4 regions of the Lysinibacillus sp. S1 genome follow, and region 1 is predicted to be linked to each of the others. Evidence: riboswitches for the same ligand, from Rfam matches in the RefSeq annotation. Region 1 holds a riboswitch; each other region holds the start of a gene.

Region 1 (9,149 bases):
TGTAGATTGTATGTTAATCGACCTAATGATGAATGGCATGTCAGGTTATGAGTTATGTAAACGTGTACGTAAACAATATGATATGCTGGAACTACCAATAATTATCTTAACTACAGTTATGAAGCAATCTGACTTACTGCAAACGTTAAAAGTAGGGGCGAATGATTATCTACAAAAGCCGATTTCTACCGATGAACTTTTTATTCGTATTGAATCTTTATTGGCTGTTCGACAATCATCAATCGATGCAATCGAAGTAGAAATGAACTATTTATATTCACAGGTCACACCACATTTTGTATATAACACACTTAATACGATTATTGGTTTAAGTTATACAGATATGGAAAACACACGTGAAGCTCTTTATTGTTTAGCCACTTATTTCCGTGCAAAACTGAATGTTCATTATCGAAATAGCATTGTCCCCATTGATGAGGAGATGGAGCTTGTAAAAGCCTATTTATCAATTGAAAAAATGCGCTTTGGAGATCGTTTACGTATTAAATATGATATTGACGAATCGATACAATTAGGAATCCCTGCATTGTCCATTCAACCTTTAATTGAAAACGCAGTGTTCCATGGTATCTCTAAGAAAGTAGAGGGAGGGACCATAGAATTAAGCCTACAGAGAGAGGGACAATTTGTAAGAATTAAAATCTATGATAATGGTGTAGGAATTTCAGAAGAAAAATTGCACCAATTGCTAAATGAAGAAAGTACAAGAATTGGCTTTATGAATCCATTAAAGAAATTTAAATTAATAAAAAATGCTAGTTTACGAATTTACAGCGAAGAAGGAAAGGGAACAACAATTGTCATTTTATTACCAGAGGGTGGTGTCACATGAATATAATGATCGTTGATGATGAAAAATTGGCCATTGATGTTTTATCTATTATGGTTAAACAACTTGCCCAATTTCAGATTAACATTAAGGGAACATTTACAAATTCAACTGAGGCCCTCCAGTTTCTTGAAAAAGAAATAATTGATGTAGTGTTTTTAGATATTGAAATGATTGACACACACGGTATGCAACTTGCAAAGCAGCTCCTACACAAGCAACCATCCTTACAAATCATTTTTGTTACAGCTCATACACAATTTGCCGTGGAGGCTTTTGAAGTTGAGGCAACAGATTATTTATTAAAGCCAGTACAGGAAAAACGACTGATTAATGCGTTAACAAAAGCACAGAAAAAAATGGTCGTGACGGTGGCGCCGAGGGATGAGAAGAAAAACTCATTATATGCGCATACATTAGGCAGCTTTTATCTACTGGATGTTCAACATAATGTGATTAAGTGGCGAACAAGAAAAGTACGTGAACTATTTTTATATTTACTATTTCACCAAAAACGGCCTATGTTAAATGCAGTTCTTTTAGAGGAATTGTGGCCAGATTTGAACTTTGAAAAGGCAGCTAGTAATTTACATACAACTATTTATCATTTAAGAAAGATATTAAAGGACAATGGTATTCAAGATCCCATACTCTTGGTCAATAATCACTATAAATTAAATGCGGAAATTCAAACTGATTATGATGAGCTGAATCAACTATTGGAGCAGGATCAACATGATGAGAAATCCATTCAGCAGTTATTGAATTGCTATGAGGGTGATTTTTTAATAGATGAGGAGTATTTATGGGTTAATCAAATCAGGCTCCGCTTAAAGCAATCTGTATTACATGTGCTTGAACAGTATATTGCACGTACAGACGTTGCCCACACTTTATTAAAGTATAATTGCCTACAAAAGCTTTTAGAGCTAGACGAATACAATGAACAGTATATGTTTCAATTGTTAGAATTCTTAATTCAACAAAATAGGAAACAAGAATGTATAAAATTCTTTGAATCTATAGAGGCAAAATTAGCTGAAATTGATCTCCCTGTGCCAGAAAAATTTTATAGAAAATACAACGAGTTCTTACTCAACGTTTAGAAACGATTTCGGAAAAGTAATTTCTGTTTTAATAGTAGGTAATAATTTTATAAAAAGGAGATGCTTTCGGCATGCAAAAGATTGAAATAATTGAGCTTCACCATATTGAGCAAGATTTGGAGAAGCTTACTGAATTATTGATTATGGTCGTAGATGAAGGAGCATCCGTAGGTTTTTTACCTCCACTCACACAAGAACAAGCGATAAAATATTGGCAATCTGTCTTAGCGTCAGATGTCTTACTGTTCATTGCGAAAATAAATAATGAAATTGCAGGTAGTATTCAATTGCATTTAACTAGCAAACCAAATGGCATTCATCGTGCTGAAATTTGCAAGTTAATGACACATCCCAACTTTAGACGCAACGGTATTGGACGAGCGCTGATGCAACAAGCAGAGGAACGAGCAAAACAAGAAAACCGTTCCTTGCTAGTTTTAGATACGAGAGAAGGGGATCCTTCCAATAAATTATATAAATCATTAGACTACCAAGAAGTAGGGAAAATTCCGCAATATACTATTTCACCAGATAGAGAATTAGAAGCAACCGTAATTTACTATAAATTGATATCGAATATAACTGAAAACGTGTAGAAAGGGAGCTAGTATATGAACGAAGCGCAATTATTTATGCAAATGAAAATGTGGCGTAATTGGACTGTTGAATTTCTACGTACGATCCCTGAGAATATTGCTGATCAGATACCCGCTGGACATCATAACAATATTCGTTGGAATGCTGGTCATCTATTAGTTGGTTGGGATCATACCGTTTTTCCAGCTGTTACACAAGAAAGGCATTTGCCCCTATCCTATCATGTAATGTTTCCTAGTGGCAGTAAACCAGATGACTGGACTGAGCAACCGCCAACAATGGATCAAATCATTATGCTCCTAGAGGAACAACCAATTCTTATTGAACAAGCTTGTGCAGGACATCTACATGAACCGCTTAAAGAACCTTTTTTAGGTATGAAAACATTAGGTGATATGGTTGTCTTTCATATGAACCATGAAAATTTTCACATGGGAATTATAAAAAGTATGATGCAAACGCTCTTAAAGAATGAAGCCTAACTGATGGAATCAGTTGGCTTCATTTTTCTATATATACCATGGTAACAGATCCTCCATTTTCTTACCTGGCTTACTTTTTTTATCTTTTACGATCCATGTGCCGTCTTTCTTTTGCAACTGATAGCTTACATTTGTACCATCCGCCCTTTTAAAGAGCATATAACCTATATTACCCTTAATAAAAGTGACAGGGTCTATGACATTTTTGTAGGGAATCTTTCGCTCAGGAAATAAAATATGGGTCACTATTTCCTCTGCAATCATAGCAAGGGATTTCATATCATTATTAATTTCAGCTTGATATTGCAATTGATCGTATCGGTAGGAAGTATACGATGCTAAGTCCAGTTTAAAACTCTGCTGTATATCTAACAGTGTTGCCCTATAGAATGCGTTTATTGCCTTTTCTACATCATCTGCCTCATGTATATAGCGAAGTGTGCTGACACCAGTTGGACTGACTTCAAACGTAATGATTTCCTTACTGTAGGGTGGGGAATGCGCATGCTCAAAGGTCGTAACTTCCACGCTAACTTTAAAGCTAAACTGACTTTCTTTGACAATTTTTAAAATTTTCACATCATACAAGCCATACTGCTTAGGATAGCCATAGTAATGATCAATTTCCTTTTCGATAAATGGATTAAGGATTGTAATGAATGTGTCCCTGATTAGTTGCTCATCAGCTTGTTCACTTTGCGCATAAATCTTACATGGCAGAATGAACATAGTGAAGATAAACATTAAAACATAAGCAAATTTTTTCATGGAATAGTGACCTTTCTGCAGGATGATACTTTATAGAGTGCACCAATCACAGCAAATTATCGAGCATTTTTAAAGAAAGGGAATTGAACAATGGGAAAAATAATACTGCCCTTTTTATGTATGCTTTTGTTATTTCCAACAGCTACTTCGGGGTCAGAACCTGAAGGCTTAAAATGTCCAAATCCAGATGTATTGATGAGAACAACGGAGAAAGACAAAGACGAGCTTAGTCAAGCATTAGCTGACATCATTCCAAAAGTATATGGCTCAAGCCCTGATTATCAGGAGTGGCAAATTGAGGTGATAAAGCCCATGCCCATATTAACTGGCATGGAGGAGAATTACTATAAAATGGCGGTGAACTTCTGTGGAGAAAATGTGGCTAATCACTCCTGGTTTGTTCGATTAAGGTTTCCAAGATTACTGCCAGCGCAAAGTGCATCACTAGGTGAGCTATATATCGTAAAAGAGACAAATTCTAAATGGATCCATTGGTTTCAATATCATTAAAAAGGAAGAATCCATAAATGGATTCTTCTCTTTATGACATCGCTATCGTTTTCGTTGCTACAGTTTGTTGAAATGCCTGATCATGCTCAACAATCACCATTGTGAGATGAGAGCTTTTTATGAGCTCTTCAATCTGCATGCGTGAATAGATATCAATAAAATTGAGTGGTTCATCCCAAATATATAAATGAGCCTTCTCACACAAGCTTTTAGCAATCAGCAGCTTTTTCTTTTGCCCACCAGAATAATGAGAGATATCCTTCTCAAATTGAATACGCTCAAAATCCATCTTGCGCAGGATTGATTTAAATAACGTCTCATCAATACCATGCTCTTCAATAAATTCCGATAGCAATCCCTTTAAATGGGATGTATCCTGCTGAACATAGGAAATGACTAGACCTGAAGCTAACTTTATCGAGCCTGTATGTTGGATGGGATTACCTAGAATAAGTTTTAACATACTACTTTTTCCGCTTCCATTTTTGCCATCTAAAACAACTCGATCCCCTTGTGCCACTTTGAAGCTAATAGGCTTATTCACGATATGGTCATCGTACCGAATCGATACATCCGTGACAACAACCATTTCTTTTGATGGATATGCCAATGGCTCTACTTTCAATGACTCGGTTTTTTCAACATTTTTTAGCAGTTTTGATTTTTCCTCAATAGCTCTTTGTTGTCTGGATTCCAGGTTCTTCGCTCGTTTCATCATCTTGGCTGCTTTATGTCCAACAAAGCCTTTGTCCAGTTTGGAACCTGAATTGGTTGTGCCGTTTTTGGAGGCTTCCACTTGATTAGACCAACCTGACGAACGCTTTGAGGATTGTTTTAATCGGTCGATATCTTTTTGCAGTCGTTGATTGGTTACTTCTTCGTGTTCCTGCTGACGATCAAAATTTAACTTCCAAGAAGAATAATTTCCACTTTGAACGTCAATATTGGCTCTATTAATCGATAGGATATGGTCAACACAGCCATCTAAAAAGCTTCTGTCATGTGAAATTAAAATAAATCCTTTTTTCCTGCGAAGATAATCGGAAACCGTCTTTCTTGCATCCGTGTCTAGGTGATTGGTTGGTTCATCAATTAATAAAAATTGACCCTCTGTCAAAAACAACGCAGCAAGCAGCACCTTTGTTTGTTCGCCATTGGATAATGTTTTAAAAGGACGATACATGACCTCCGCATCTACATGTAGGTAAGCTATTTCACGTAGACATTCCCAATCTTCTGCCTGAGGACAAATTTCCTCAAATATTTCATGGGTATATTTATTTGGATCAGAAACTGGATAGGGGAAATAAGTGAAGTCTACAGAAGAGATGATTTTTCCGCTATACTCATAATTTCCTAATAACAACTGAAAGAATGTTGTTTTACCTCGTCCGTTTCTACCGATAAATCCAAGTTTCCAATCCGTATCGATTTGAAAGTTGACATTCTCAAAAATATTGTCAAAGCTGCTTGGATAAGAAAAAGTTAGGTTTTGTACTTGTATCATGGACATGATAATTCCTCCTTTGTATTGCAACAGTTTACTTTTCATACAAAGTCGGTCTATCCATCTATGGTTCATTTCTCCGTATAAGCAGATGGATATTAACGACTTATACGGAGTGTTACATGCGTTACAATAGTTTCTGAATCGCTCATATTTTTTCCTCTCCTTTATGGGTAAATGAAAGGTACAAAATCAACTATGAAAGCAAGAAAAAAACCCTCCAATTGTACATTGGAAGGATTAGTCTTTCTCTGAATAAATGCGATTTGCCATTTGTGTCATGACAAATAAAATGCAAACTGATAGTTAAAAATGGATAGACTAACCCTATATTTTGTGTTTGAAATCATTCAATTCAAATAAAAATATAGTTTAGTTCTTCATTGTCCATTCATCAGTCCTCTCATAATTGTCTTTTTATAGTAACAAATTTTTTTACAGAATACAATGTAACCTTATTTTCATTTAGTACTATACAACAATTCCTATAATATTTATAGAAATAATTTATATAATAGTTGAAAAATAATTTCTACTATTCTGAAATATGTGCTATAGTAGGAGCATAATTGAATATTGTGTAAGACTTGGTGCCAAATGAAAGTTTGGCTTAAAAGGGAAGTCGGTGCAAATCCGACGCTGTCCCGCAACTGTAATTCGGAGCAAATCACAAATGCCACTGGGGAAACTGGGAAGGCTGTGAGGCGTGTTGATGGAAAGCCAGGAGACCTGCCAATTTCTAGTACACACCAAATACCTACGTGGAAATAGGTGGTGAAAAGTGACCAAATAGGCACTGTGCGATAACGTTTATGCGAAAGTAGATACTTTTTCGTATTGTTTTAGCATTATTAATTTTAACATGCAGCCATTTTCCTAATAGGAGAATGGCTTTTTATTTTTTCTAAAAAAGGAGCTTAAAAACATGAACTATACAAGTACATTGATCGGTTATCCCTATATAGGGGAGGAACGCGAATGGAAAAAAGCACTAGAAGCATTTTGGCGCAATGAACTTTCTGAGGAGGACTTTGAGGAAAAATTAAAGAAAATCCGTTTATCAAGAATAAACAAGCAGCTGCAACTTGGAATCGATATGGTGACAGTTGGCGACTTTACGTTTTACGATAGAATGTTAGATACAGCTTTGATGTTTGGTTTAGTTCCAAAGCGCTTTAACTGGCAAGGTGGTAAAGTCGATTTTCATACCTACTTCAGTGTAGCAAGAGGAGACAAAACAGCCGTAGCTAGTGAAATGACAAAATGGTTTAATACAAATTATCACTACATTGTTCCAGAGTATGAGGGACAAGCCTTACAACTAACAGAAAATAAAGTGTTAGCCGACTTTTTAGAGGCGAAGGAAACTTTCGGTATCATTGCGAAGCCGACACTAATTGGTCCCTATACATTTTATAAGTTAACGAAAGGCTACAACAAATTAACACAGGTTGAGTACTTATTAGCTTTATTACCACTCTATACGCAGGTATTAAAAGAATTAGTGGATGCAGGTGCCACTTGGATTCAGCTAGAAGAGCCATCCCTCGTCTTAACACTTGATCCAGCAGAGATAAAGCTGGTGAAAGAAATGTATGACCAGTTAGCCACTGCCGTTCCTGAGGCTAAAATAATGCTACAGACTTATTTCGAAGCTTTAAGTGCCTATGAAGCATTAAGTACATTGCCTGTTCAAGGATTCGGTTTGGACTTTGTTCATGGCTATAAAGGAAATATGGCGTCACTTCGTCAATTTGGTTTCCCGCAGGATAAAGTATTAGGAATAGGGGTAGTGAATGGCCGTGATATTTGGCGTTCAAACCTGGCGGAAGTCAATGCGACGATTCAAGCCATTGAACAGCTAAGTCATGCTGCTGAACTATGGATTCAACCATCAAGTAACCTACAGCACGTTCCAATCACAACCTCTCTTGAAAATGAACTTGACCCTGTTTTAAAGCAGTCTCTGGCCTTCGCAGATGAGAAAATCATAGAAATCACGGGGCTGACTAAATATAGACGAGATAAAGATGGTTCCTTACAACATAATTTTTCAGAAAGTATGAAGGCGATTGAGGCTCTAAAAAAACATCCAATCCGCCAAAATAAGTTAATTCATCAAGCCGTTCAAACTGTGACAAAGCAAGATTTTGAACGACACAGTAATTTTACGAAGCGACAAACGATCCAACAACAAGCCTTAGGATTACCGCTGTTTCCAACAACTACAATCGGTAGCTTCCCGCAATCAGATGAAGTGAAAAGAAATCGTAATGCGTGGCGAAAGAAACAATTATCGAATGAAGCCTATGAAACATTTTTAGAAGACGAAACAAAGCGCTGGATCTCCATACAAGAGGAATTAGATATCGATGTACTTGTTCATGGTGAATTTGAGCGTACAGATATGGTTGAATATTTCGGTGAAAAGCTGACTGGCTTTGCCTTTACAAAGAAAGCGTGGGTTGTTTCATATGGATCACGCTGTGTGAAGCCTCCGATCATTTATGGAGATGTTGCATGGGCTTCACCAATTACCGTAAAAGAATCCGCCTATGCCCAAAGCCTAACGAAGCGATTTGTAAAAGGCATGCTGACAGGGCCAGTAACAATATTAAATTGGTCCTTTGTGCGAGATGATTTGTCCCGTAAAGATGTCGCTTATCAAATTGCATTAGCACTCCGTAAAGAGGTGGAAGCACTAGAAAACGCAGGTATATCAATTATTCAAGTGGACGAGCCAGCGTTAAGAGAAGGTTTACCGCTTAGAAAGGAGGAATGGGGGGCTTACTTAGAGTGGGCTGTCAATTCCTTTAAGCTTGCGACATCTAGTGTCAAAGATGAAACACAAATCCATACACATATGTGTTACTGTGAGTTTAATGATTTCATCGAACCAATTAGCGCACTAGATGCAGATGTGATTTCCATAGAAACATCACGAAGTCATGGGGAACTTATTACCTCACTACAAGTACAGCCCTATAAAAAAGGAATTGGCTTAGGCGTCTATGATATTCATAGCCCTCGTGTACCAAGCGAGGATGAAATGCTCGCTATTATGAAAGATAGTCTACAGGTGCTGGACCGTTATCAATTCTGGGTGAATCCAGATTGTGGCTTAAAAACGAGAAAAGAAGATGAAACCGTTGCAGCTTTAGCGAATATGGTTGCTGCTACTAAAACGTTGCGTCAAGCTGTACAACAATCTACATCAAGCTAACGAAATGATTTTTAATCTACTACATCTACTCTCCAATAACGAAGACTAGGGTAAATCCCTAGTCTTTTTATCTTACGTCGATATATATATTATCTTCAGAAAGTAA
Region 2 (9,149 bases), 1.8 Mb from region 1:
AAAGTACATTCAGCTTCAGGTGTAATTCTTGTACTAGGTGACAAGGAAGCATATAAAAATACTGCTGAGTTAAGTCAGGGCATGGTGGATTTAGGCATAATTACAGCGGGTGAACTAGAGGATATTGTAGCAGAGAATACAAGATTTTATGAGGATCGCGGTGAAGGATTCATGAAAGATGAAGCCATTCGTAATGCTTCTCTGTCTGCAATGTTATTCATGCTAGCTGCGAAAAATCGTGGTTGGGACACTTGCCCAATGATTGGCTTTGATAATCAGAAAATGCGTGAGCTTTTCAATGTGCCAGAAACACATGAAATAGCCTTAATGATTACTATTGGGAAAGAAAAAGAAAGCAGTCGTCGATTACGTGGGTATCGCAAGCCAGTTGAAGAATTTGCCATTTATTATTGAAATGGTATAAAATACAATAGCTATACAAATACTATGAATAATGTACATTTAGGAGGAAACATCATGAAAGTAGTAGCAATCGTAGGTAGTATCCGTAAAGAATCTTATAATATGCAATTAGCTCAATTTATTCAAAAACGTTATACAGAAAAGTTAGATCTTGAAGTATTAAGCTTAAAGGACCTACCAATGTATAATCAAGATATTGAAAATGAGGCTCCACAAGCAGTTCTTGATTTTAAAGCAAAAGTAAAAGCTGCAGACGCTGTACTTTGGGTTACACCTGAATATAATGGTACAGTTCCTGGGGTTATGGTAAATGCTATTGATTGGCTATCTCGTGTAGATAAAGTAATGATTGGCAAACCATCTATCATTATGGGTGCATCAATGGGGAACTTAGGTACTGTAAAAGCACAATTACATTTACGTGATATTTTATTCTCTCCAGGCATTAACTCACCATTACTTAGCGGTAATGACGTTTATATTGGTGCTGTTCACACTAAATTTGATGAAGAAGGCAATTTAACTGATGAAGGTACAGTGAAATTCCTTGACGTAGTTATTGATAATTTCTTAAGTTGGGCAAAAAAATACGTTTAATTAAAATATAACCCATAAGTATACAATATACTTATGGGTTATATTGTTGAAAAAAAGAGGATGTCACTAGCAAAAAAAGCTCTTTTGTTAAGGCGAATGGTTGATTTCGGTTCCGCTAGCGTCCGATGCCGCTTCCCTCAATTCCGTTCGCTCTAGGGTCTACTCTGTGACGCTAGCTCCTCTCCCATCAACCATACATCAAGAGATTATTTTTCATATTAGCAGTAACGGATAAAATAGCCCATTAGAGAAAGGATAGGCACTTGGAGAAGTGATTAGTTACCCATAAAATCTTTGCTAAGATGGTAATTCTTGTGAAGCGGCAAGCCTTTTTCATACAAATTCTAATGAATGTTCAATACTATGACCCATAGGTATACAATATACTTATGGGCATTTTTTGTTTGGAAAGATGCTACTTCTGCATGAAATCTTCACACTTTCAAGATATACTTTTAAGAAATTCTAAAATGGTGGTTACGGATGAGAAAATTATCATTAAAGCTGGGCATTATCTTCTTCATCACATTGTTTTGTATTGAAACCTTTATGATGTTTTTTTTGCATGTTTCCTTGACGAATTCTAGAGTGGAAGAGGAACTAGAGCGTTTACAAGCGAGAGGAAATTCACATCGTACTATATTAGAACAGAACTTCAATAATGAAACACTAGCACATGTCGTTCTTATGGAATCAGAAGCAAGTACAGATGTCGTGGTGACTGACCATTTCGGGACAATCCTTGCATCCTCACAGCCACATCAAGAAATCAGTGATCTGATTCGTGAAATAGAGGGGGAAATACCTTATGAAGGAAGGGTTTTACAAGACAATTGGCAAGAAGTTAAAGCAATTGCGACTATAAGCCCTATTCAAAATCAGCAAGGAACGATTGGCTATGTATTTATGTTTCAAAATACCGATTCCATCCATGCATTAATGAAACGGCTGAATAAGCATTTTCTCATCGTGGGTATTGTATCTGGTCTAGTCAGTATTGCAGTCATTGTTGTTCTATCTCGTAAGCTGGCTAAGCCACTTATTCAAATGAAAGAGGCTACATTGAAAATGAGTAAGGGTGATTTTACAGTTGCTCTTTCTACGAATGGAAAAGATGAGCTTGGGGATTTATCAAATGCTATCCAGCTTTTATCCAATGATTTAAATCATCTAAGGCAAGAGCGTAAGGAGTTTTTATCGAGTATTGCACATGAGCTTCGTACACCGCTAACTTTTATTAAAGGCTATACAGACATTCTTGCTAAACGGGATTTAACAGAGCAAGATCGTCAAAAGTATTTAGCTATTATAATAGAAGAAACAAATAGACTTTCTAGATTAATCAAAGATTTATTTGATTTAGCGAAAATGGATGAAAACTCATTTGTAATTGAAAAACATTGCTTACATTTAGAGCCGTTTTTTACAAGCATTGAAGAAAAATTAAGTCCCGCTTTTCAAGATAAAGGTATCTATTTAGTTGTACGTTGTGATAATGGCTTAACACTATGTGCAGATGAAGCAAGACTTGAGCAAATTCTGATTAATCTATTAAATAATGCATTAATCTATTGTGCACCAGGAGATATGACTACAGTCACTGTAAAACAAGACAGTGGAATTTTAAGCATCATCGTTGAAGACACAGGGAAAGGAATTCCAAAGAAGGATTTACCGTATATTTTTGATCGGTTTTATCGAGTGGAAAAATCACGTAGTCGTGCTTTAGGTGGATCTGGACTTGGGCTTGCTATTGTCAAGGAGCTAGTACAAGCACATGGGGGAGAAATAAAGGTTAGAAGTGAAATAAATAAAGGGACTACTTTTGAATTATCATTTAAAGGAGTAGAAATGAATGAAAACGATTTTATGCATTGATGATGAACCAAGAATGTTAGATTTATTAACCCTTTATTTGGAACCACTATTTAATTGTAGAGCAATGTCTTCTATACAAGAGGCATTGCATTTTTTAGAAGAAGAGCATGTGGATTTAGTTCTTTTGGATATTATGATGCCAGAGATGGATGGGTGGCAGGTTTGCCAGGAAATTAGGAAGTTTTGGGATGTTCCTATCATTATGCTTACTGCAAAAGGAGAACACGCTGATATTGTAAAAGGTTTAAATCTTGGTGCTGATGACTACGTTTTAAAGCCTTTTGATGAGGAAGAATTGTTAGCACGCATACATGCTGTATTAAGAAGAACGATATCTGAAGAAAAAGTGATTAACTTTGAAGGGCTTTGTTTAGATAGAGAGTCCTTTGAAGTATATTTTCAACATAAGGCAATTCCATTAACACCAAAGGAATTTGCCATGCTCGCCCTATTTTTAGATTATCAAAATAGAGCATTTTCTAGAGAACACCTTATACATGCCGTTTGGGGATATGATGTAACGATTGAAGATCGTACCATTGATTCACATGTACGTAATTTACGAGAAAAATTAAGAAAAAGTGGTTTTCCGGCGGATGATTACTTGCAAACCGTTTGGGGCATCGGCTATAAATGGCATAAGTCTGCAAAGAGAAAGCAAATGGAACATAAAAGCTAGAAAATAACCTCTACCAGAATTGAAGGTAGAGGTTATTTTCTATTATTTTGGACTAAGCTCTTCTTCTGTTACCCATTTATGATTTGTTACAGCTTCACCACTTGTAGTGGAAGTATAATCAACCATATATACAGTTGTTTGCACAGCCTCGTCAATAAGGACAGTCGCATTTTCCATACCTTCCATATGTGTTGCGTCCGTTTTTACTTCTGTTCCAGGAGCCAGTGGTGCTTCTTGTGGGTCAATTAATTCTTCATGAATTACCCACTTATGCTTTTCTATTCGCTTTCCACCAGATGTAGGCTCATAGGAAATAACATAGGCAGTTGTAGTATAGGCACCTACTATTGTTGCTTCGGCCCCTTTCATACCTTCCATATGTCCATCTGTAATAATGGCTGTGCTTCCTATAGGAAATTTCGGATTTTCAGCTTTTTTTAACGTTACTGGTACTTCGCCAGAACTTGAATGGTTCATTGTAGAATGATCCATTTCTTCAGCAGCTTCATTAGAAGTGGACGCAGGTTTTGTTTGATCCTCTGTACAAGCCGATAAACTAATTAGAGCGACTACTGATAATAGTCCGACTGACCATCTTTTATTGAATTTCATATGATATCCTCCTCACTATGTGCTCCTAATGTAGCAAATAAATATGCAGAAACGATGGATATAACCTATGAAAAACATTTCTCTAGTCTGGCGGGGAGATATGCTATTGAATGGGCATGATCTTCAATGTTTTTTGTAATCTATGGGCGAAGATACCAGCAAAAATAGCTAAAATAATATCTTTTGGTAGTGGAGGAATCATCCAAAGCCAAGCGAGCTTATATGAAAAATTCTCTGGCGCACTTGCCCATAGCTTATAGGCAAAAAACATCCAATTTGTTCCTATCAAATAATTTATAGCCGTTGCTACCAAAGCAGCTACGATAAAACTTTTCTTTGTTCCGCTTCGTTCTACGATTAACCCCGCAACAAATGCCGCAAATATAAAAGTAATAATAAACCCAAAGGTAGGGCTTAAAATTTGGCCAATTCCACCCCCGAAACGAGCAAAGACAGGAGCTCCTGCCAATCCTACGCACATATAAATTGTGCAGGCGAGCGCACCTTTTCTACTACCAAGAATAAGCCCTGCTAAAATTGCAAAGAAGGTTTGAAGCGTAATGGGTACACCACCTACTACCATAAAAGGTGCAAAGGAAGTGATATTAGCACCCACCATCATTAGCGTTGTAAATAATCCAATGTAGGTAATGTCAACAGTTCTTAACTTATGGTGACTATGTTGTGTAACAGTTGCCATGATTTCACCTCGTTTTATAAGTTATTACTGCTAGTGTAAAAAACGAATACATTTGTGTCAACTTTATTATTTGTATAAGTTAACGCAATTACTGAATTAAATTGAAGTAGACTATCTATCTATAAAAATGTATGATAGAATCGTCACAATTTTATAACTTCAAATACTATTGGTGTGACATTTTGAATGTCACTTAAAAGGGAAGTCGGTGGAAGTCCGACGCTGTCCCGCAACTGTAACGATGAATCCTATAATATGATTTGCCACTGTTTAAGAATGGGAAGGCAATTATAGGATAGTGAATCGAAGCCAGGAGACCTGCCATTTAGTAATACCTGTAATGCCCACGAGGATGCAAGCAATTACGGACAATAGCTGGATATTTTTCTGACTTTGTTTAATCTTGGGTATTTCTATGCGCATTTTCGCATGGGATACCTTTTTTTATTGCTTCATTCATCAATATTCAGTAGGAGTTTAAAACAGATGAATAAAAAATTTATGTTATTTTCCTTCGTACTTTTCATGGTATTAATTGTTTCAATGACCTTTGCTGTAATRGTTGGCTCAGTTACAGTTACACCGTTATATGTATGGAAAGTCATTCTTTCTAAAATTCCTTTTATACAAAATTCGATCGAGCAAGATTGGAGTCGCTCTCAGGAAATCATCATCTGGCAAATAAGAGCACCTCGTGTTTTGCTAGCTGCGATAGTAGGAGCGGGGTTAGCTATTGCAGGGGCAGCCATTCAGGCACTAGTACGTAATTCTATTGCAGACCCGTATATTCTAGGGATTTCTTCAGGGGCAGCTGTCGGAGCTACTTCTGTGATTATTTTAGGAGCCTTTTCATTTTTAGGTATTTACGCTCTTTCAGTATCCGCATTCCTTGGTTCATTACTTGCCATTGCACTTGTCTTTTTCTTATCACGTGTTGGGGGACGTGTCTCTATTTTCCGCTTGCTATTGGCAGGCATGGCTGTGTCCTTTATCTTAACGGCTATCTCTAACTTTATTTTAATGATGTCAAAGCAAGAAGGGGCCTTAAAGGCTGTTATGTTTTGGATGCTAGGTAGTTTAGCTGGAGCCAAATGGAATAATATTGTGATTCCAGCTTTCGTATTCTTTATTGTATTTGGGCTACTGTGGCTACACTATCGCAATTTAAATTTATTATTACTAGGAGAAGAGGCGGCAGTGACATTAGGCGTTAATCTTCAGCAATTCCGTATTCAGTTAATACTACTAGTATCTCTATTAACAGGTGTGCTTGTCGCAGTTAGTGGTTCTATAGGATTTGTGGGATTGATTATTCCCCATATTGTGCGTTTAATTGTGGGCTCAAACTATAAATACGTAATACCTATCAGTGCTTTAATAGGTGGAATATTCTTAGTGTGGGCAGATGCCTTTGCTCGAATTATTATTGCTCCTCAGGAAATGCCAATTGGTATTATTACAGCTTTTTGTGGAGGACCATTTTTCATTTGGCTTCTCCGTCGTAACAATTATTCTTTCGGTGAAGGAGATTAACTTCCATGACATTAGAAGCGAAAAAAGTATCATTCTCCATTTACGATCAGCGTATACTGCATGATGTAAGTATTCAAATAAAAGAAAAGCAATTTGTTGGATTAATTGGTCCTAATGGGAGCGGAAAATCAACATTGTTAAAAAATATGTATCGTCTCCTAAAACCTGAAAGTGGCTCGGTAGTATTAAATGAGCAAGATATATTAAAGCAATCAAGCAAAGCAATTGCGAAAAATTTGGCTGTTGTAAGCCAAGAGACACCCGTATTATTTGATTTCACTGTGCATGATTTAGTCAGTATGGGAAGAACCCCACATAAAAAGCTGTTAGAGCTTGATCAAGAGAAAGATTTTCAAATTGTTAAAGAGGCTCTTAGGCAAACGGGCATATCGCATTTAGAGAAACGAAGCTTTAGTTCGCTTTCTGGTGGCGAGAAAAAACGTGTCATGGTTGCAAGGGCACTCGCTCAACAAGCACAGATATTAATATTAGATGAGCCGACGAATCATTTAGATATTCAACATCAACTTCAACTTATGGATTTAATTCAGACTTTGCATTTAACCGTAGTAGCAGCTTTACATGATTTGAATATTGCTGCTATGTATTGCGATCAAATTTACGTTTTACAGCAAGGGCGAATAGTTTGTCATGGTACACCAGAGGAAGTACTTACGCCAACAGTGCTGCAAGATGTATTTGGTGTTTTTGCGGATATTCAAATACATCCAATGACAGGGAAGCCGTATCTTACATATGTTCCTGAACAGTTCACGAAGGGGTTTAGCCAAATATAGAAAAGTGTCATCTTCTATTAGATACATAAAACAACCTTTAAGGAGTGACTGTATGCAAATAGCCTTTACGAAAATGCATGGTATTGGCAACAGCTATATCTATCTTGATCTTTTCCAACATGATTACAAGGAAGATATCTTTTGTGAATTGGCTCAAAAAATGGCCAATGTCCATACTGGTATTGGCTCAGATGGATTGATTATTATCCAACCCTCTAAAATTGCTGACTGTGGTATGCGTGTATTTAATAAAGATGGATCTGAGGGGACAAATTGTGGTAACGGTCTTCGCTGTGTTGCTAAGTATATTTTTGAACGTCATATTGTACGACAAGAGCTAATTACGATTGAAACGAAATCCGGGATTATGCTGGTACAGGTAGTGGTGCAAGACAATCGTGTAATAGAAGTGATTGTCGATATGGGCAAGCCTCTCTTATTGCGCAAAGACATTCCGATGTTAGGAAACCCAAATGAGCTTGTCATCAATGAAATATTTCCTTTACCCCAACAAACTCTTTTAGTAACAGCTTTGTTTTTGGGCAATCCCAATACCGTAGTTTTTGTGAATGCGATCGAGCAAGCACCATTAAGAACATTAGGCGGTATTATAGCAAACGATATGAGATTTCCTTATCGCTGCAATGTTGAGTTTGTAGAGGTTGTTCATGAGAAGGCATTAAAATGCTGCGTTTGGGAACGAGGTTCGGGTATAACAGAGGCATGTGGGACAGGTGCTTGTGCAGCGGTAGTGGCTGCTATATTAAATGGTTTTTGTCAGAAGGGAGAAGAGATAGTAGTCCAACTTAGTGGCGGTGACTTAGTCATACGATGGGCTGACAATGATCATATCTGGATGCGTGGACCTGCAGAATTTATCGCGGATGGTATTTATGAATTTTTATCTTAATTACTCCCATTTCATGCCATTTTAAATAAATGAATACAGGACGCCTCCGATTTAAGAGTGGCGTCCTATATTGTAAAGCCATTAAGATACTGCTTTTAAGCCTGCTACACCTACGATAATTGCTATGATACTGATAATACGTGATAGATTTTTGGATTCGCCAAAGAAAATGATATTTACGAGTACAGCTCCAACAGTACCAATTCCTACCCAAACAACATAGGCAATACTTAACTGCAAATAGTTGAAGGATGCATATAAAAGGGCAAAAGACACACCAAAACCACCAATATATAACATTAAGTTTCGTAATGTTTTATGCTGACTATAGAAGCGTAAGCCAACCACACCTATAATTTCAGACAATGCAGCTAAGATAATAAGTATCCAACCCATTATACATTCTCTCCTTTCGTTTGCATCTGCTCTTTAGAGGAATTATCCGCTAATTTTAGACCAATCACACCTAATAATAAAATAATCATGAACAGTCCTTTAATGGCATTAAATTCTCCTTCGAAAATGAAAATATCCATTAATGTGGTACCGATTGCACCTGCTCCAGCGAAAATAGCGTAGACTGTACCAGTAGGTAAGCTCTCACAAGCCTTCGATAAGAAATGAAAATCTATAGCAATGATTGTCACAATAATTATCCAATGCCACCATGAGCTTGCTACGTTAAAGCCAAATACCCAAAGCAATTCAAATAAACTTGTTAAAACGACGTACATCCATTCTTTTTTCATCAATAAAATCCTTTCTATTAGGTAATACAATGACTGACATTCAGTCATTTTCGAGGTAAAAGAGAACGTCACTTTTATGGGTGACGTAGGCCAAGTGCGTGAGATAGGAAGTCTATAAGCTCAAGCTTGAGCAATTTCATTGTTTCGTCCTTGCTATCATCAAATAAATAAATTTGTTCAGCAGCAGATTCAATTAGACCAATCATCAGTTTAGCAGAACGTGTTGGGTCAATTGAATCACGTATCATTCCCTGTTGCTGGCCAGATAATA
Region 3 (4,868 bases), 450 kb from region 1:
TCTATTTTTTGCTGTACAAGCTTCGGTGTTACTTTGACTGCGCTTGTCCCTTTTACCATTGCAAGTGCCGCTGTAGCCATTTCAAGAGCTGTTTTTTTCGGCTTTGGCGTAGCGGCTATACTGGGTTTATTAAAGCGCCCTGCATTAGGGTCAGCCGTAAAGTCATTTCGCGCTGTTCCTGTCTCTTGGTTCATTGCRCAAGGTTCATTTTCTTCGCGTAAACGTTGATGTGGACGTAATGGCTGTTTCTCTTCACCCAGGGTATATTTACGTTGGTAACCGCGGGGCGTAATCATCTTATTGTCATAGAAAAATGTTGACGAATTCCCGATAATGACAGTTGTCAACATACCAATATCATGTTCTAGCATTTCTGCTAGTGTTGTCATGGTCACTTCTTGACGTTCTCGATAGGCACTTTTCACAAGCCCAACTGGTGTGTCTGGCGAACGATATTCTAAGAGTATTCGTTGAGCCTCGACAATTTGTCTTGTTCGACGTCCACTTTTAGGATTGTATAAAGCAATGACAAAGTCCGCCATTGCAGCTGCCTCGACACGCTTTGCAATTAAATTCCAAGGTGTTAGATGGTCACTCAAACTGATTGTACAAGCATCATGCATAATAGGTGCACCAAGTATGCTAGCGCATGAATTAATCGCAGAAATCCCAGGAACAATTTCAACTTCAATTCCTGTTGCTTCTGTCCAGCCTAGCTCAATTAACACCTCATAGACTAATCCTGCCATGCCATAGACGCCTGCATCACCACTCGAAATTACTGAGACGATGTTCCCTGCTTCGGCTTGACGAACGGCTTCCTGTGCACGCGACACTTCTTCTGTCATGCCTGTACTAACAATCGATTTTGCACTTACTAAATCTTGAATCAGCTCTACATAGGTTTTATAGCCTATAATCATATCACTTTGTTGTAAAGCCTCTACTGCACGTGTCGTAATATGCTTAAAATCTCCAGGTCCAAAGCCTACTACGAAAATTTTTCCTTTTTGCGCCATGTTGTTACCCCTCTTTCACCTTTTCGATCCCTTTAATGGCAGTTGTTTGAGCAGTACGCTGTAATGTACCTTCACGAAGTGTAAAGACATGTTCGTTGTATAAGGATTCATGATGTAAATCTTGTACTAGTGTTCTAGCATGCTCTGTTGATGGCACACGATACCAGTTTCCTTGAGGATAAGCGATTACCACACAAGCATCCTTGCAGCGTCCATTACAGCGCGTTCTTGTCGTATGTATTTCCTGATCGAGTGCTTGCCGTTGTATCTCATCTCGAATGGCTAAGGTAATTTCCTCCCCATCCTTTTTCATGCAGCTACTGCCATTGCAAATAAAGAGATGTGTTTTCATCCCCTCTAAATTCCAAGTTGTCATCTTCTGTCTCCCCTCATTTGCTTTTTGGAAAAAGAAAAACCTTTACTCTATAACGAAGAGTAAAGGTTTTGTAGAAGCCAAATAAAAACGAATAGAATGAAATACAGGTACCCGCTTTCGCTTCAACTTCTCCCTCCGAAAAGTTTGCATGCACAATCAAATAAGCAGGTTTCCTGACTTAAGCTTCATTTTACTGTCGCACCTTCCCAAGTTTGTACCAGTGGCTTTGCGATTTCATCAGCTATTACAGTAGCGGGGGCTGTATTGGATTTTCACCAATTTCCCTATTATCTCGAGCTATTCGAGCACTTATTGACGTTTTATATGAAATTTTTATTAGAATTTTAAATAGAAAACTGTCTTTATCATATCTTATTATTTTAAAATTTCAATATTTCTTTAAAAATTTATGACAAATTTATCAATTTTGAATGGAACTAGATATGAAATTTATATAAATCTATATAATTTGCGCACAAACTTTTATCAGAATATTCACCGTTGACCTTTAATTTTAAAAATTTTATAAAAGGTATAGCATATTTATGGAAATTCATGTTACACTTTGTCGTGAAATCTCACAATTTGAATGTTTTTCGGTGCAAAGTGCTTGTCATTTTGCTTAAAAGGGAAGCCGGTTTGAGTCCGGCGCGGTCCCGCCACTGTAATAGGGAGCTTTATAGAATATGTCACTGTCCAACGGATGGGAAGACCTATAAAGCATTGAACTAGAGCCAGGAGACCTGCCGAAAAATAAGTGATCGTTTCAACCTACGAGGATAGGTGTGCGGCTTAGCAGATGAGACTGTTATTTGCTTTTTTAGCTATGCACTTTTCCACCTAAGGAGAAGTGCTTTTTTTAATTACGCACGCAATATTCTAAAAATCTATTAATTAGTTAGGAGGAAAGCTTTTTGAAATTATCATGGTGGAAACTTAGTTATTTTTTACTGGCCTTTTTAATCGTGCCAAAACGTGCCTTTGCCATGCATATCATGGAAGGTTTTTTACCAATCGAATGGGCTATTTTTTGGTGGGTGATCTCTATCCCATTTATCATTCTAGGATTGCGTTCTATTCGAAAAACCATTGATGAAAATCCTGAAACAAAAATGCTTTTGGGGCTTTCAGGGGCCTTTGCCTTTGTGCTATCCGCCCTAAAAATCCCTTCAGTTACAGGTAGTTGCTCTCACCCAACTGGTGTAGGACTTGGGACAGTACTCTTTGGCCCTCTAGCAATGAGTGTAATTGGAACAATCGTTTTATTATTTCAATCTTTATTATTAGCTCATGGAGGAATTACAACTTTAGGGGCTAATGCCTTTTCTATGGCTATTGTTGGTCCTTTTATTGCTTACTTTGTCTTTAAAGGGGCTCAAAAAGTAGGGTTGTCATTTTCACTAGCCATATTCTTTGCAGCTATGCTTGGTGATTTAGGTACCTACATTGTGACTTCTGTACAACTAGCACTAGCCTTTCCTTCAGAGGTTGGAGGCTTTATGGCATCCTTTACAAAGTTTGCAGGTATTTTTGCCTTAACTCAAATTCCTTTAGCAMTGAGTGAAGGAATTTTAACGGTCATTGTGATGAATTTCTTGAAAAAATACAATGTTAGCGAATTAAAAACGTTACGTGTTTTCTCAACAAAGGAGGCACATTAACAAATGAAAAAAAATTTATTGTTATTAGCAATTGTTGTGTTGTTAGCCATCATTCCCTTATTCATACAAAAAGGTGCTGAATTTGGTGGTGCTGATGGAGAAGCAGAAGCAGCTATCGGTGAAATCAATGCGGAATATGAACCATGGTTTGAAAGTCTATGGGAGCCACCAAGTGGTGAAATCGAAAGCTTATTATTCGTGCTACAGGCAGCTATAGGAGCTGGCTTTATTGGCTACTTCATCGGCTATATGCGTGGCAAACCCAAAGAAGGTTAACCATTATGTTACTCATTGATAAGTATGCCTATCTGAATAAGCRAGCGTCCGTTCATCCGRTAGAAAAAATGATATTTTCACTTGGACTACTTCTCATAACGCTCAWCATGAGAGATGAACGACTTTCACTCATWACATMTWTTGTAATGAGTMCTTTTATCAWTTTAGGTGCAAAAATTCCGCTTGCATACTACGGCAAATTATTATTGCTACCTAGCTTTTTCTTATTAACAAGTCTCGTATCTATTTTACTTTCCTTTACATCATCAACGAATACACTCCCTGCCCATATTTGGTCGTTTACATTTAGGAATTGGACTGTCTTTATTGGGAATGCAAGTGTTTTAGCAGCGCAACAGCTGTTCTTTATTGTCCTTGGTAGCATTAGTTGTTTATACTTTTTAATTCTAACCACTTCCGTACAAGGAATATGTTATGTGCTACGACAATGGCGACTTCCCTCTTTATTAGTGGAGCTCGTCGAACTAATCTATCGTTTTATTTTTATGTTTTTAGAAAGCATGCAAAATATACATCTCGCCCAGCAAGCACGTCTTGGCTATCATTCACCGATGCAATGGCTACGCTCTGTCTCCATGCTTATTGTGGCATTATTTGTGGAAATGTTTCAGCGTAGCCGAGAGCTCAACAATGCCATGCAATCACGTGGAGGCGAGGCTGTCTACTGGCAAGAGATGGGCTCTTATAGCAAGAAAAATTGGCTAGGCATGGCAGCTATTTTACTAGTCCTCATCGTATATGGAGGGTATTTTACATGACAGCATTTTATTTTAAACTCAACCAATTATCTTATGCCTATGCGGATGGTACGAAGGCGTTGTCAGATATTACATTAGACATTCCAAAAGGTAAAAAAATCGCCATACTCGGGCATAATGGCGCAGGAAAATCGACTTTATTTCAGCATCTTAACGGTATTTTAAAACCTACAGCTGGAACGATTGTATTCGAAGGCAACGATCTGGAATATAGTCGAAAAGCTTTAAAGGCCCTACGCCAAAAAGTCGGCATTGTTTTTCAGAATGCAGATCATCAGCTTTTTTCAGGGACCGTCAAGCAAGATATAGCATTTGGCCCATTGAATCTCGGCTGGTCTACTGAAAAAACGGAAGAAAAAATAGCATGGGCCGTTGCGCAAACCGAAGTGAAAGATTTGCTTGATAAACCCATTCATTTTTTAAGCGTAGGTCAGAAAAAACGTGTAGCAATGGCAGGTGTTTTAGCGATGGAGCCCTCTGTCCTTTTGTTAGATGAACCAACAGCAGGTCTTGATAATTATTATGCTACACAAGTATTACAATACTTAGCCAAATTAGATGATGGTGAGAGAACCATTTTACTAGCAACCCATGACATACCTCTCGCCTATGAATGGGCAGATCTAATCATTGTTATGGAGGCTGGAAAAATTATTTATAACGGTGATCCAATCACCTTGTTTTATGAAGACGAATTGTTACATCGCGCGCATCTTGAACGTCCATGGATTTTTGAAATGGTCATAGCTTTGCAAAA
Region 4 (9,149 bases), 1.1 Mb from region 1:
ATGATTTCCAATTTACTGATGAAAAAGTAGATGAAGAAGCACGAAAAGCCTACTATGAGGAATTAGCAAGGCTTGGCCCTGAGGCAATGCATGACAAACTAAAACAACTAGACCCTCAAACAGCGGAGACAATCCATCCAAACAATACACGTCGTGTTATTCGTGCATTAGAAATGCTGGAATTAAGCGGTGTATCAAAAGCAGCTGAAGCACAAAATCGAGGGGAAGTACCCCTTTACAATCATGTTATTTTAGGGTTAGGTCAAAACATGTCCCGTGACGTGCTATATGACCGTATTAATCGTCGTGTTGATTTAATGATGGAAAATGGTCTTCTGCAAGAGGTGAAGGGACTATGGCAGCAAAATATCCGTGGTGTGCAGTCTATACAAGCCATCGGATATAAAGAATTATATGATTATTTAGATGGCAAATGTACCCTAGAGGAAGCCATTGATAGCTTAACACAAAATTCCCGTCGCTATGCAAAAAGACAGCTTACTTATTTCCGTAATAAAATGGATGTCCATTTTATTACGCCGGATGATCGATTATAAGAATAAAGAAGAATTTCTAAAAATTACTAATTGATAAATTGGTAGAACATGCTACTATAGGAATGAAGAGGTAGAAAGTTAGTAGGGAGGCTATTTGATGAAATCAATCAATTTGCAAGATACGTTCTTGAACCAACTACGTAAAAACAGTGTTTTTGTAACTGTATTTCTGTTAAACGGATTTCAGTTAAAAGGGACTGTGAAATCATATGATAATTTTACAGTATTACTACTTGATGCTGAAAATAAGCAGCACCTAATCTACAAGCACGCCATTTCTACATTCGTACCAGCAAAACAAATAGAGTTTTTAGAGACAGAAGTATAATAAGTATGTTAAACAGTTAGTGTTCTCACACTGGCTGTTTTTTTTGCTACAAGCTATAATGATAGTGGAATTTGATATTTTGGAGGACAAAGTTTATGAAAACAATGGAAACAACACAATTATTAGATCTGTTAGATGCAAATGAGGACCTATATATTATCGATGTTCGTGAAGAGGATGAAGTAGCACATGGCATGATCCCAGGTGCTAAACATATTGCACTCGGAACTATCCCTGAACGTTTAGAGGAATTAGATGTAGAAAAGCCATATATTATTGTATGTAAGGCTGGAGCTCGTTCTGCCAATGCGTGTGCTTACTTAGAGGCACAAGGATTTGATGTAACAAACCTTGAAGGCGGCATGCTGGCTTATGATGGAGAATTAGAATTTAAATAAATCATGAAAAAAAGAAAGAGCATATACTCTTTCTTTTTTCATGATTATTTTTTCACGGCGTCCATGATAAAATTAAAATTCTCTTCAAAGTTTTTGTAGATATTAACATTTTTTTGTCCCTGCACTTTTGAAGCATAACTAGCAAAGTTTAGACCAGCTCCATAAATTTGTAGTGCTCCATTCGCCAAATCCCCTTTTTGGAGAAGCTCAATGCCATCTTTCAAGAAATTTTGACTCTCCTCGAAATGACACTCCGTAATGTATTTATCACCACTATGAAATAATTTTAAATTTTCTAGTATTTTATTTGCTGTCTCTTCGCTGATCGAAGCGTCGATATTGATTAATAACTGATTGATCGGTTTTACGAGTTTGGCATAGAGGCTATCGTGCGTTTCACAGGTTTCAGCAATAGCGTTTCTTAATTCTTTTGCATTCATCGTATCTACTCCTAACTTTTCATCGTTTTACTATTTGATACTTACCCTAATTTTAATCAACTGAATACTGAATTTTTAGAAATAATTTATGTTTACATTGAACAGATTATTAAGGTTTTCAACTTTTATGTTCAACATTACTCAGTGAATTGGCAAAACATATGCTACGGAAGGTAGAGATGATGGAAAAGTCTGTAGTTTATTTGTTAAGACAATTGATTTAGTAATTAGTTCTTGTACAAGCTGAGTGTTAGGCATAGAGAAATCTTTAAAAGCAATAATTAAGGAAGACTAGGAATCAAGTGAAAGATTCACAGGCTATTGATAAGCTTATATTGGGAATTGGAGTATGTACTAAGTTAACACTCAAAAAATTTTTTCCTCTTGACACTAAAAAAGTTGTAAAGTAGATTTAACATAATTACATAAAAGCAATAGGTGCCCACTAGGGAGAATAGGGAATAAAGTGAAAAGCTTTAGCGGACCCGCCACTGTATAAGGGAGTTTCATAGTGTATGCCACTAGCGAAAAGCTGGGAAGGTACTATGAGGTGTTGAACTTGAGCCAGGAGACCTGCCTACATGCTTTAGAAGATATAGATGATGGAAAAGTCTGTAGTTTATTTGTCATGACAATAAACTACAGACTTTTTATTTTGTCTTAATGAGAACGAGAGGAGAAATAATCATGCAATTATTACAAGACACGATTCAAAACATTCAAGGGGTTGATATGAAAAGTATGGAGCAAGCTAGAATGCGGATTGATGCGCTTTGTAAGCCCCCGGGTAGCTTGGGTAAACTAGAATCAATTGCCGTACAGCTCTCTGGTATAACAGGACAATTATATCCGACGGTCGACAAAAAGGTGATGATTGTCTGTGCTGCAGATCATGGTGTTTGCGAGGAAGGTGTAACCACGAATCCACAAGATGTTACGGTCTTTCAAACATTAAATTTTCCTAAGGGGGGTACAGGCGTTTGTGCGATTGCGGGGATTACCAATGCAAAGGTGGTCACAGTAGATGTGGGAGTAAAAGAAGATATTTCACTTGATGCAGGTGTCATTATTCATAAAATTAAATACGGTACCGATAACATGGCACACGGTCCAGCTATGGCCAAACAAGAAGCCATTCAATCGATAGAAGTAGGAATCCGTGTGGCCACTGAGGAAATCATAAAAGGTGCTGATGTACTTGGGACTGGAGAAATGGGCATCGGCAATACAACACCAAGTGCTGCGATATTAGCTGTTTTGACGGGATGCAACCCTATCGAAGTAACGGGGTTTGGTGCAGGAGTAGGCCAAGGAGGCATTGCCTATAAAGCGGCAGTTATTGAAAAAGCAATTACCTTAAATAAGCCTAATCCAAGTGATGTTATTGATGTTCTGGCTAAGGTTGGAGGGTTAGAGATAGGGGCGATGACAGGTATTATTCTTGGCGCTGCTGCCCATCGTAAACCCGTTGTCATTGATGGATTTATTTCGACTATAGCCGCCCTCATTGCTTATAAGCTCGAACCAAAAGTAATCGATTATATCATTCCTTCCCATGCTTCAGAGGAACCAGGGGCAAAAATTGCCGCTGCCTTACTGGGCATTGAACCGATGTTGCATATGAATATGCGTTTAGGCGAAGGTTCTGGAGCAGCCTTAGCCTTTCCTCTTTTAGATGCAGCTTGCTCGATGATGAAAAACATGGTGACTTTAGAAGAATCAATGCAGTTGTTAAAAAGGTAAGTTAAATGTCTCTTTTTTAATCAAATAAGGAATGAAACATTAGCTTAAACAATAAAACAGCCAATGACTTAATTTTTGGTCATTGGCTGAATGGTTATGCACGATTTAACTTTCGTAATGGCAAGCGCCACTTCATCATATAGGAAAGAATACGTAAAGCTGTAATCACTGCGAATAAAATATAAAGGAATATGTCCCCTGTAAAAACCTCGAATCCGATTAGCAGTCCAGCAAGAGCTGCCCAAACACCATAAACTTCATCACGGAGAACTAATGGTTTTCTTCTAGCTAATAAATCTCGTACAATACCACCACCTGAACCTGTCAAAACAGCAGCTACAATGACTGCGCTCACTGGCATATCAAGCTTGACAGCATAGAGTGCGCCTTGAATAGCGAATGCTGATAAGCCAATCGCATCTGTGAAGTTACCCCAACGATGCCAATGTTGAATCAGATGATGCGGAAAAATAAAGAATATCGTAATCGCAGCAAGCGCTATTTGAAACATCATATCCTGTCCCCAAAGCGTTGTGACAGGTAGTCCAATGAGTAAATTTCGAATAGCTCCTCCACCAAAAGCAGTCACAATACCAAGTATATATACACCGAATAAATCGTATTCTTCTTCCATGGCAATAATTGCCCCAGAAATAGCAAAGGCAATTGTTCCTATAATACTAAAAACCTCCCAAGCCATCCCTTTCACCCCTTCTATCAATAAATAAACTTTATTAAAAGTTAAAAGACTTTTTACGTAACAGAATCTATGAATTTAATAGCCAAAATCGGTCATTAAATACGCTTCTTGAAATAAGTCCGCACATTAGCTTAGCGTAAAATCCCCTTAGAAACAATAGGCAAGTTTTACAGGTGCACATACAAATTGATAAAATGTGATTAAAATAAAGAAAAACATTCGTCAAAAGCGTTCATATACCAGTAGTTGGTTAGGGAATTCTAGAGTGATTGAAGTCAATTTAGATAGTCAATAAATCTTCCTGATTGAAATGCGAGACATTGTGAAATGGAGAAGAAAGAATGACGTTTACATCAAATTTATCAACAGAAACGCTGTCATTAGCGGCAAAAGTAGAGGAGCAAGTTCGGCCTTATCATGCCAAGGTAGAAGAAATGGCGTTCTACAATCAGCAGAAGGTGCTAGCAGCTTTCAGAAAGCATCAAGTAAGTGATTATCATTTACATCCATCAAACGGCTATGGCTATGATGATGAGGGACGGGATAATCTAGAGCGTGTTTATGCGGAAGTATTTGGTGCAGAGGCAGCCATAGTCCGACCACAAATTATTTCAGGGACACATGCAATCACGCTTAGTCTATTCGGTGTTTTGCGTCCTGGTGATGAGCTGCTTTATATTTCTGGTCAGCCATATGATACATTGCAATCCATTGTCGATGGTGGTGATAAAGATACAGGTTCACTGAAAGATTATAAAATCGGTTATCGACATGTGGATTTACTAGATAATCAGGTCATTGATTGGGCAGGTGTAGAAGCGGCCATTACAGCACAAACCAAAATGATTGCGATTCAGCGTTCAAAAGGCTATGCAACACGTCCATCCTTTACAATTGAAGAAATTGTAGAAATGTGTGTAAAGGTACGTAAAATAGCTCCGAAAGCTATTATATTTGTAGATAACTGCTATGGCGAGTTTGTAGAGGCGCAGGAACCTACAGAGGTCGGTGCTGACTTAATGGCAGGATCGCTCATTAAAAATCCAGGTGGAGGCTTGGCTAAAATTGGTGGCTATATTGCTGGCCGAGCAGATTTAGTGGAGAAATGTGCCTATCGTATGACATCTCCAGGTATTGGAGCCGAAGCGGGGGCCACATTAAATACACTAGGTGATTTTTATCAAGGATTTTTCCTGGCACCACATGTTGTATCGCAAGCACTAAAAGGGGCGATATTTACAGCTGCAATGCTTGAGGAAATCGGCATGAGCACTTCTCCGAGCTATCACGCGAAGCGTACAGATTTAATTCAATCAGTATCGTTCCAAACAGCTCAGCAAATGATTGACTTTTGTCGCGAAATACAAGCGAACTCACCGATAAATGCCCATTATGCTCCTGAGCCAGCCTATATGCCAGGCTATGAAGATGATGTCATTATGGCGGCTGGAACATTTATTCAGGGGTCCAGCATTGAGCTAACAGCGGATGGCCCGATACGACCGCCATATACAGCATTTATCCAGGGCGGACTAACATATGAACACGTTAAATTTGCTATTTGCAGTGCAGTTCAAGCCATTCAAAAAGCATAACAAGACAATAGATAAAGCCTAAATATGAATAGTTTTTTACAATTTTTAATCAGATTGAAAAAAATAGTGCCAACCATGTTAGATAACCTTACATGGTTGGTTGACAGTAAAAAAATTTCGTTATATGATAAGCGGGTATTGGAGGAGGACTTAAATGAGTCGTGAAATTAGACGAACTATGCCGTTATTATCGATGAGTATCGTGATGCAATTAACAGAGCTTTCGGCAAGACAAATTCGTTATTATGAAGAACACCATTTAATTGAGCCGCACCGAACAGAAGGCAATCGACGTATGTTTTCACTGAATGACGTCGATACATTGCTTGAGGTTAAAGACTACTTAGAACAGGGTATGAATATGGCGAAGATTAAAAAAATATTTGCTAAAAAGAAAAATCCTGTTGCAACAACTGATGAGCAAGATTTAAGTGATTCAGAATTACGTCAAATTATGCGCGAAGAAATGCGTCAAGCACAGCGCATGCAAAAATCGTCCATCCGAAGAGGGGATTTATCTCGATTCTATTAATAAATAGGGTAGGGTAAACATAAAAGCTAGACAAATTATAGGAGTGTGGAAAACTGTGGGTAAATACACAAAAGAGGACATTAAACGTCTCATCGAAGAAAAAAACGTAAGCTTTATTCGTTTACAATTTACAGATATTCTTGGCACTATCAAAAATGTTGAGATTCCTGTAAGTCAATTAGACAAAGCACTTGAAAATAAAATGATGTTTGATGGCTCATCTATTGAAGGTTTCGTTCGAATCGAAGAATCTGATATGTATTTATATCCTGATCTTGATACTTTCGTAGTATTCCCTTGGACTTCTGAAAAAGGGAAAGTAGCACGTTTTATCTGTGATGTTTACACTGCGAAAGGCGAACCGTTTGCTGGTGACCCACGTAACAACCTAAAACGTATTCTTAAAAAAATGGAAGAAATGGGCTTCTCAAGCTTCAATTTAGGGCCTGAGCCAGAATTCTTCTTATTCAAATTAGATGCAAAAGGCGAACCAACATTAGAAGTAAATGACCATGGTGGTTATTTCGATTTAGCGCCAACAGATCTTGGTGAAAATTGCCGTCGTGATATCGTGTTAGAGCTAGAAGAAATGGGCTTTGAAATTGAAGCATCACACCATGAGGTAGCTCCAGGACAACACGAAATCGACTTTAAATATGCGGATGCTGTTACTGCGTGTGATAACATCCAAACATTCAAATTAGTTGTTAAAACAATCGCTCGTAAACATGGCTTACATGCTACATTTATGCCAAAACCATTATTTGGTGAAGCAGGCTCTGGTATGCACTTTAACGTGTCACTATTTAAAGGCAAAGAAAATGCGTTCTATGATGAATCTACAGAATTAGGTCTTTCTGAAACAGCTATGCAATTCATGGCGGGTGTTCTTGCACACGTACAAGGTTTCACAGCTGTAACAAACCCAACAGTTAACTCTTATAAACGTCTAGTACCAGGTTATGAAGCACCATGTTATGTAGCATGGTCTGCACAAAACCGTTCACCATTAATTCGTATTCCATCTGCACGTGGCCTTTCAACTCGTGTTGAAGTACGCTCTGTAGACCCTTCTGCAAACCCATATTTAGCGATGGCTGTTATTTTAGAAGCAGGTCTTGAAGGTATTCGTCAAAGCCTAACACCACCTGCTGCAATTAACCGCAACATCTATGTGATGTCGGAAGAAGAGCGTCAAGCAAATGGTATTGAAAACCTACCTGCAGCACTTGATGATGCACTAACATTACTTGCTAAAGATCAAGTAGCACAGGAAGCATTAGGTGAGCATATTTATGCAAACTTTAAAGAAGCAAAAGAAATCGAGTTCGATATGTACCGTACAACTGTTCATCAGTGGGAACGCGATCAATATTTAAAAATGTATTAATCATAAAGATACCGAGTGCCTGATAAAGGGTACTCGGTTTTTTTCTGAGCATATTAGGAACGATGGGGTCATCTGACAACCCCATCGTTATTTTATCATTAGCGCATATGTTTATGATGGTGTGGCATATGGCAAGGGTTAGGTGGCATACCACACATAGTATGTGTTTCACAGCATTCATTCACGACAGATTCTGTGCATGGGAAATAGTACTGATGATCAATCATATGTTTGTTCACTGTTGTAACATGTGCAGGTTGTACGTGTGGAACAACCGTATGGATATAATTTGTGCGTACATATTGCTCTGGTGGTAAAAATTGTGGTGGATCATATTGCATTGGCATCATTTGTGGCGGACAGCAGTGTGGACCTTTTGCCGGATGGCGTCTTCGTTGAAACATGTTATTACCTCCTGTTTTGATAAGTTGTAGTTCATTATTAAGATATGAGATATACGTCGATAGGGTCTATTTATTTGCCTATTAATGCATAGGTAAATCTAACAAGTAACTAAAATAGTAGAAAATCTATAATCAATTTGCCTACGTCTTTGAGTGAAATGAAAGCATGACATATTGTTGAAAAAGATGATGGAACGGAAAACGCCTCGATCATGCTGCAAAACTTCTTTCACTCTAACAGTAGTGAACAAAATAGCACATATTTTCGAAGTGAAGATAATGAGTCTAACAACCATCCACTTGCTTGTTTTTCAACACGATGAATAGGTTTTTCAAATAACGTTCTTCCTAGCGTCATAATGTAAAATAAATTTTTATTAAAAAAGTATGTTTTTTGAAAAAATAGTTATTGTCAATAAAAGAATCGTACAGTATACTCTTTAATTGATAATGATTATCGTTGTCGATTATTTCTTAGGAGGAAATGTATGCCAAAATTATCACTGCAAAAAAAGAACTTTTTTGTACTTTTCACACTACTATTAACCTTCGCGTTATTATTAGTTGGGTGTGGGGAGAAGACATCGAACTCCAGTAGTTCACAAGAGAACGACAAAGCAGAAGAAAGTAACACTGAATCAGAATCTTCTAGTCGTGAGATTACACATGCAATGGGTACTACAACGATTGAAGGCACACCTACAAAAATCGTTACTCTATATCAAGGCGCAACAGATGTTGCAGTAGCTATGGGCATTAAGCCAGTTGGGGTAGTAGAATCTTGGGCTGAAGCGCCTGTTTATAATTATATGAAGAATGAGCTTGATGGCGTTGCAATTGTGGGACAAGAAACACAACCAAACCTTGAAGAAATTGCAAAGCTTAAACCAGATTTAATTATTGCTTCTAAAGTACGTCATGAAGAAATTTATGATCAGTTATCGCAGATTGCACCAACAGTTGCTCATGAAACGGTTTTCGATTTCAAAGGAACAGCTGAAATGATGGGTCAAGCAATGAATCAAGAAGATACGGTGAATGAATTACTTGGCGATTGGGATA

The links. A riboswitch is a leader RNA that binds a small molecule or an ion and turns the genes downstream of it on or off. The one in region 1 is predicted to bind cobalamin.
Region 2: linked by a shared signal. The riboswitch ahead of ACHZEU_RS16380 (FecCD family ABC transporter permease) and the one ahead of metE (5-methyltetrahydropteroyltriglutamate--homocysteine S-methyltransferase) in region 1 are both predicted to bind cobalamin.
Region 3: linked by a shared signal. The riboswitch ahead of ACHZEU_RS23285 (energy-coupling factor ABC transporter permease) and the one ahead of metE (5-methyltetrahydropteroyltriglutamate--homocysteine S-methyltransferase) in region 1 are both predicted to bind cobalamin.
Region 4: linked by a shared signal. The riboswitch ahead of cobT (nicotinate-nucleotide--dimethylbenzimidazole phosphoribosyltransferase) and the one ahead of metE (5-methyltetrahydropteroyltriglutamate--homocysteine S-methyltransferase) in region 1 are both predicted to bind cobalamin.

What each region holds. Positions count from the first base shown of each region.
Region 1 is NZ_CP173154.1:354,748-363,896, reverse strand. It holds gene ACHZEU_RS01900 (ATP-binding protein) at 1-853, shown strand, start outside; gene ACHZEU_RS01895 (response regulator) at 850-1,956, shown strand; gene ACHZEU_RS01890 (GNAT family N-acetyltransferase) at 2,028-2,552, shown strand; gene ACHZEU_RS01885 (DinB family protein) at 2,568-3,035, shown strand; gene ACHZEU_RS01880 (DUF3888 domain-containing protein) at 3,063-3,803, opposite strand; gene ACHZEU_RS01875 (hypothetical protein) at 3,924-4,313, shown strand; gene ACHZEU_RS01870 (Lsa family ABC-F type ribosomal protection protein) at 4,345-5,826, opposite strand; cobalamin riboswitch at 6,392-6,572, shown strand; gene metE (5-methyltetrahydropteroyltriglutamate--homocysteine S-methyltransferase) at 6,746-9,043, shown strand.
Region 2 is NZ_CP173154.1:3,287,909-3,297,057, forward strand. It holds gene ACHZEU_RS16350 (nitroreductase family protein) at 1-414, shown strand, start outside; gene ACHZEU_RS16355 (NADPH-dependent FMN reductase) at 478-1,020, shown strand; gene ACHZEU_RS16360 (ATP-binding protein) at 1,504-2,898, shown strand; gene ACHZEU_RS16365 (response regulator transcription factor) at 2,876-3,577, shown strand; gene ACHZEU_RS16370 (YdhK family protein) at 3,620-4,189, opposite strand; gene ACHZEU_RS16375 (biotin transporter BioY) at 4,293-4,889, opposite strand; cobalamin riboswitch at 5,043-5,230, shown strand; gene ACHZEU_RS16380 (FecCD family ABC transporter permease) at 5,376-6,422, shown strand; gene ACHZEU_RS16385 (heme ABC transporter ATP-binding protein) at 6,428-7,219, shown strand; gene dapF (diaminopimelate epimerase) at 7,272-8,129, shown strand; gene ACHZEU_RS16395 (multidrug efflux SMR transporter) at 8,211-8,525, opposite strand; gene ACHZEU_RS16400 (multidrug efflux SMR transporter) at 8,525-8,878, opposite strand; gene ACHZEU_RS16405 (TetR family transcriptional regulator) at 8,953-9,149, opposite strand, start outside.
Region 3 is NZ_CP173154.1:4,618,498-4,623,365, reverse strand. It holds gene cobJ (precorrin-3B C(17)-methyltransferase) at 1-1,019, opposite strand, end outside; gene ACHZEU_RS23290 (ferredoxin) at 1,024-1,395, opposite strand; cobalamin riboswitch at 1,541-1,723, opposite strand; cobalamin riboswitch at 1,976-2,161, shown strand; gene ACHZEU_RS23285 (energy-coupling factor ABC transporter permease) at 2,310-3,056, shown strand; gene ACHZEU_RS23280 (energy-coupling factor ABC transporter substrate-binding protein) at 3,060-3,332, shown strand; gene cbiQ (cobalt ECF transporter T component CbiQ) at 3,338-4,111, shown strand; gene ACHZEU_RS23270 (energy-coupling factor ABC transporter ATP-binding protein) at 4,108-4,868, shown strand, end outside.
Region 4 is NZ_CP173154.1:1,481,154-1,490,302, reverse strand. It holds gene miaA (tRNA (adenosine(37)-N6)-dimethylallyltransferase MiaA) at 1-557, shown strand, start outside; gene hfq (RNA chaperone Hfq) at 655-885, shown strand; gene ACHZEU_RS07855 (rhodanese-like domain-containing protein) at 981-1,283, shown strand; gene ACHZEU_RS07850 (hypothetical protein) at 1,328-1,723, opposite strand; cobalamin riboswitch at 2,143-2,319, shown strand; gene cobT (nicotinate-nucleotide--dimethylbenzimidazole phosphoribosyltransferase) at 2,411-3,466, shown strand; gene ACHZEU_RS07840 (trimeric intracellular cation channel family protein) at 3,561-4,166, opposite strand; gene ACHZEU_RS07835 (methionine gamma-lyase family protein) at 4,508-5,761, shown strand; gene ACHZEU_RS07830 (MerR family transcriptional regulator) at 5,916-6,293, shown strand; gene glnA (type I glutamate--ammonia ligase) at 6,349-7,683, shown strand; gene ACHZEU_RS07820 (CotD family spore coat protein) at 7,782-8,087, opposite strand; gene ACHZEU_RS07815 (iron-siderophore ABC transporter substrate-binding protein) at 8,576-9,149, shown strand, end outside.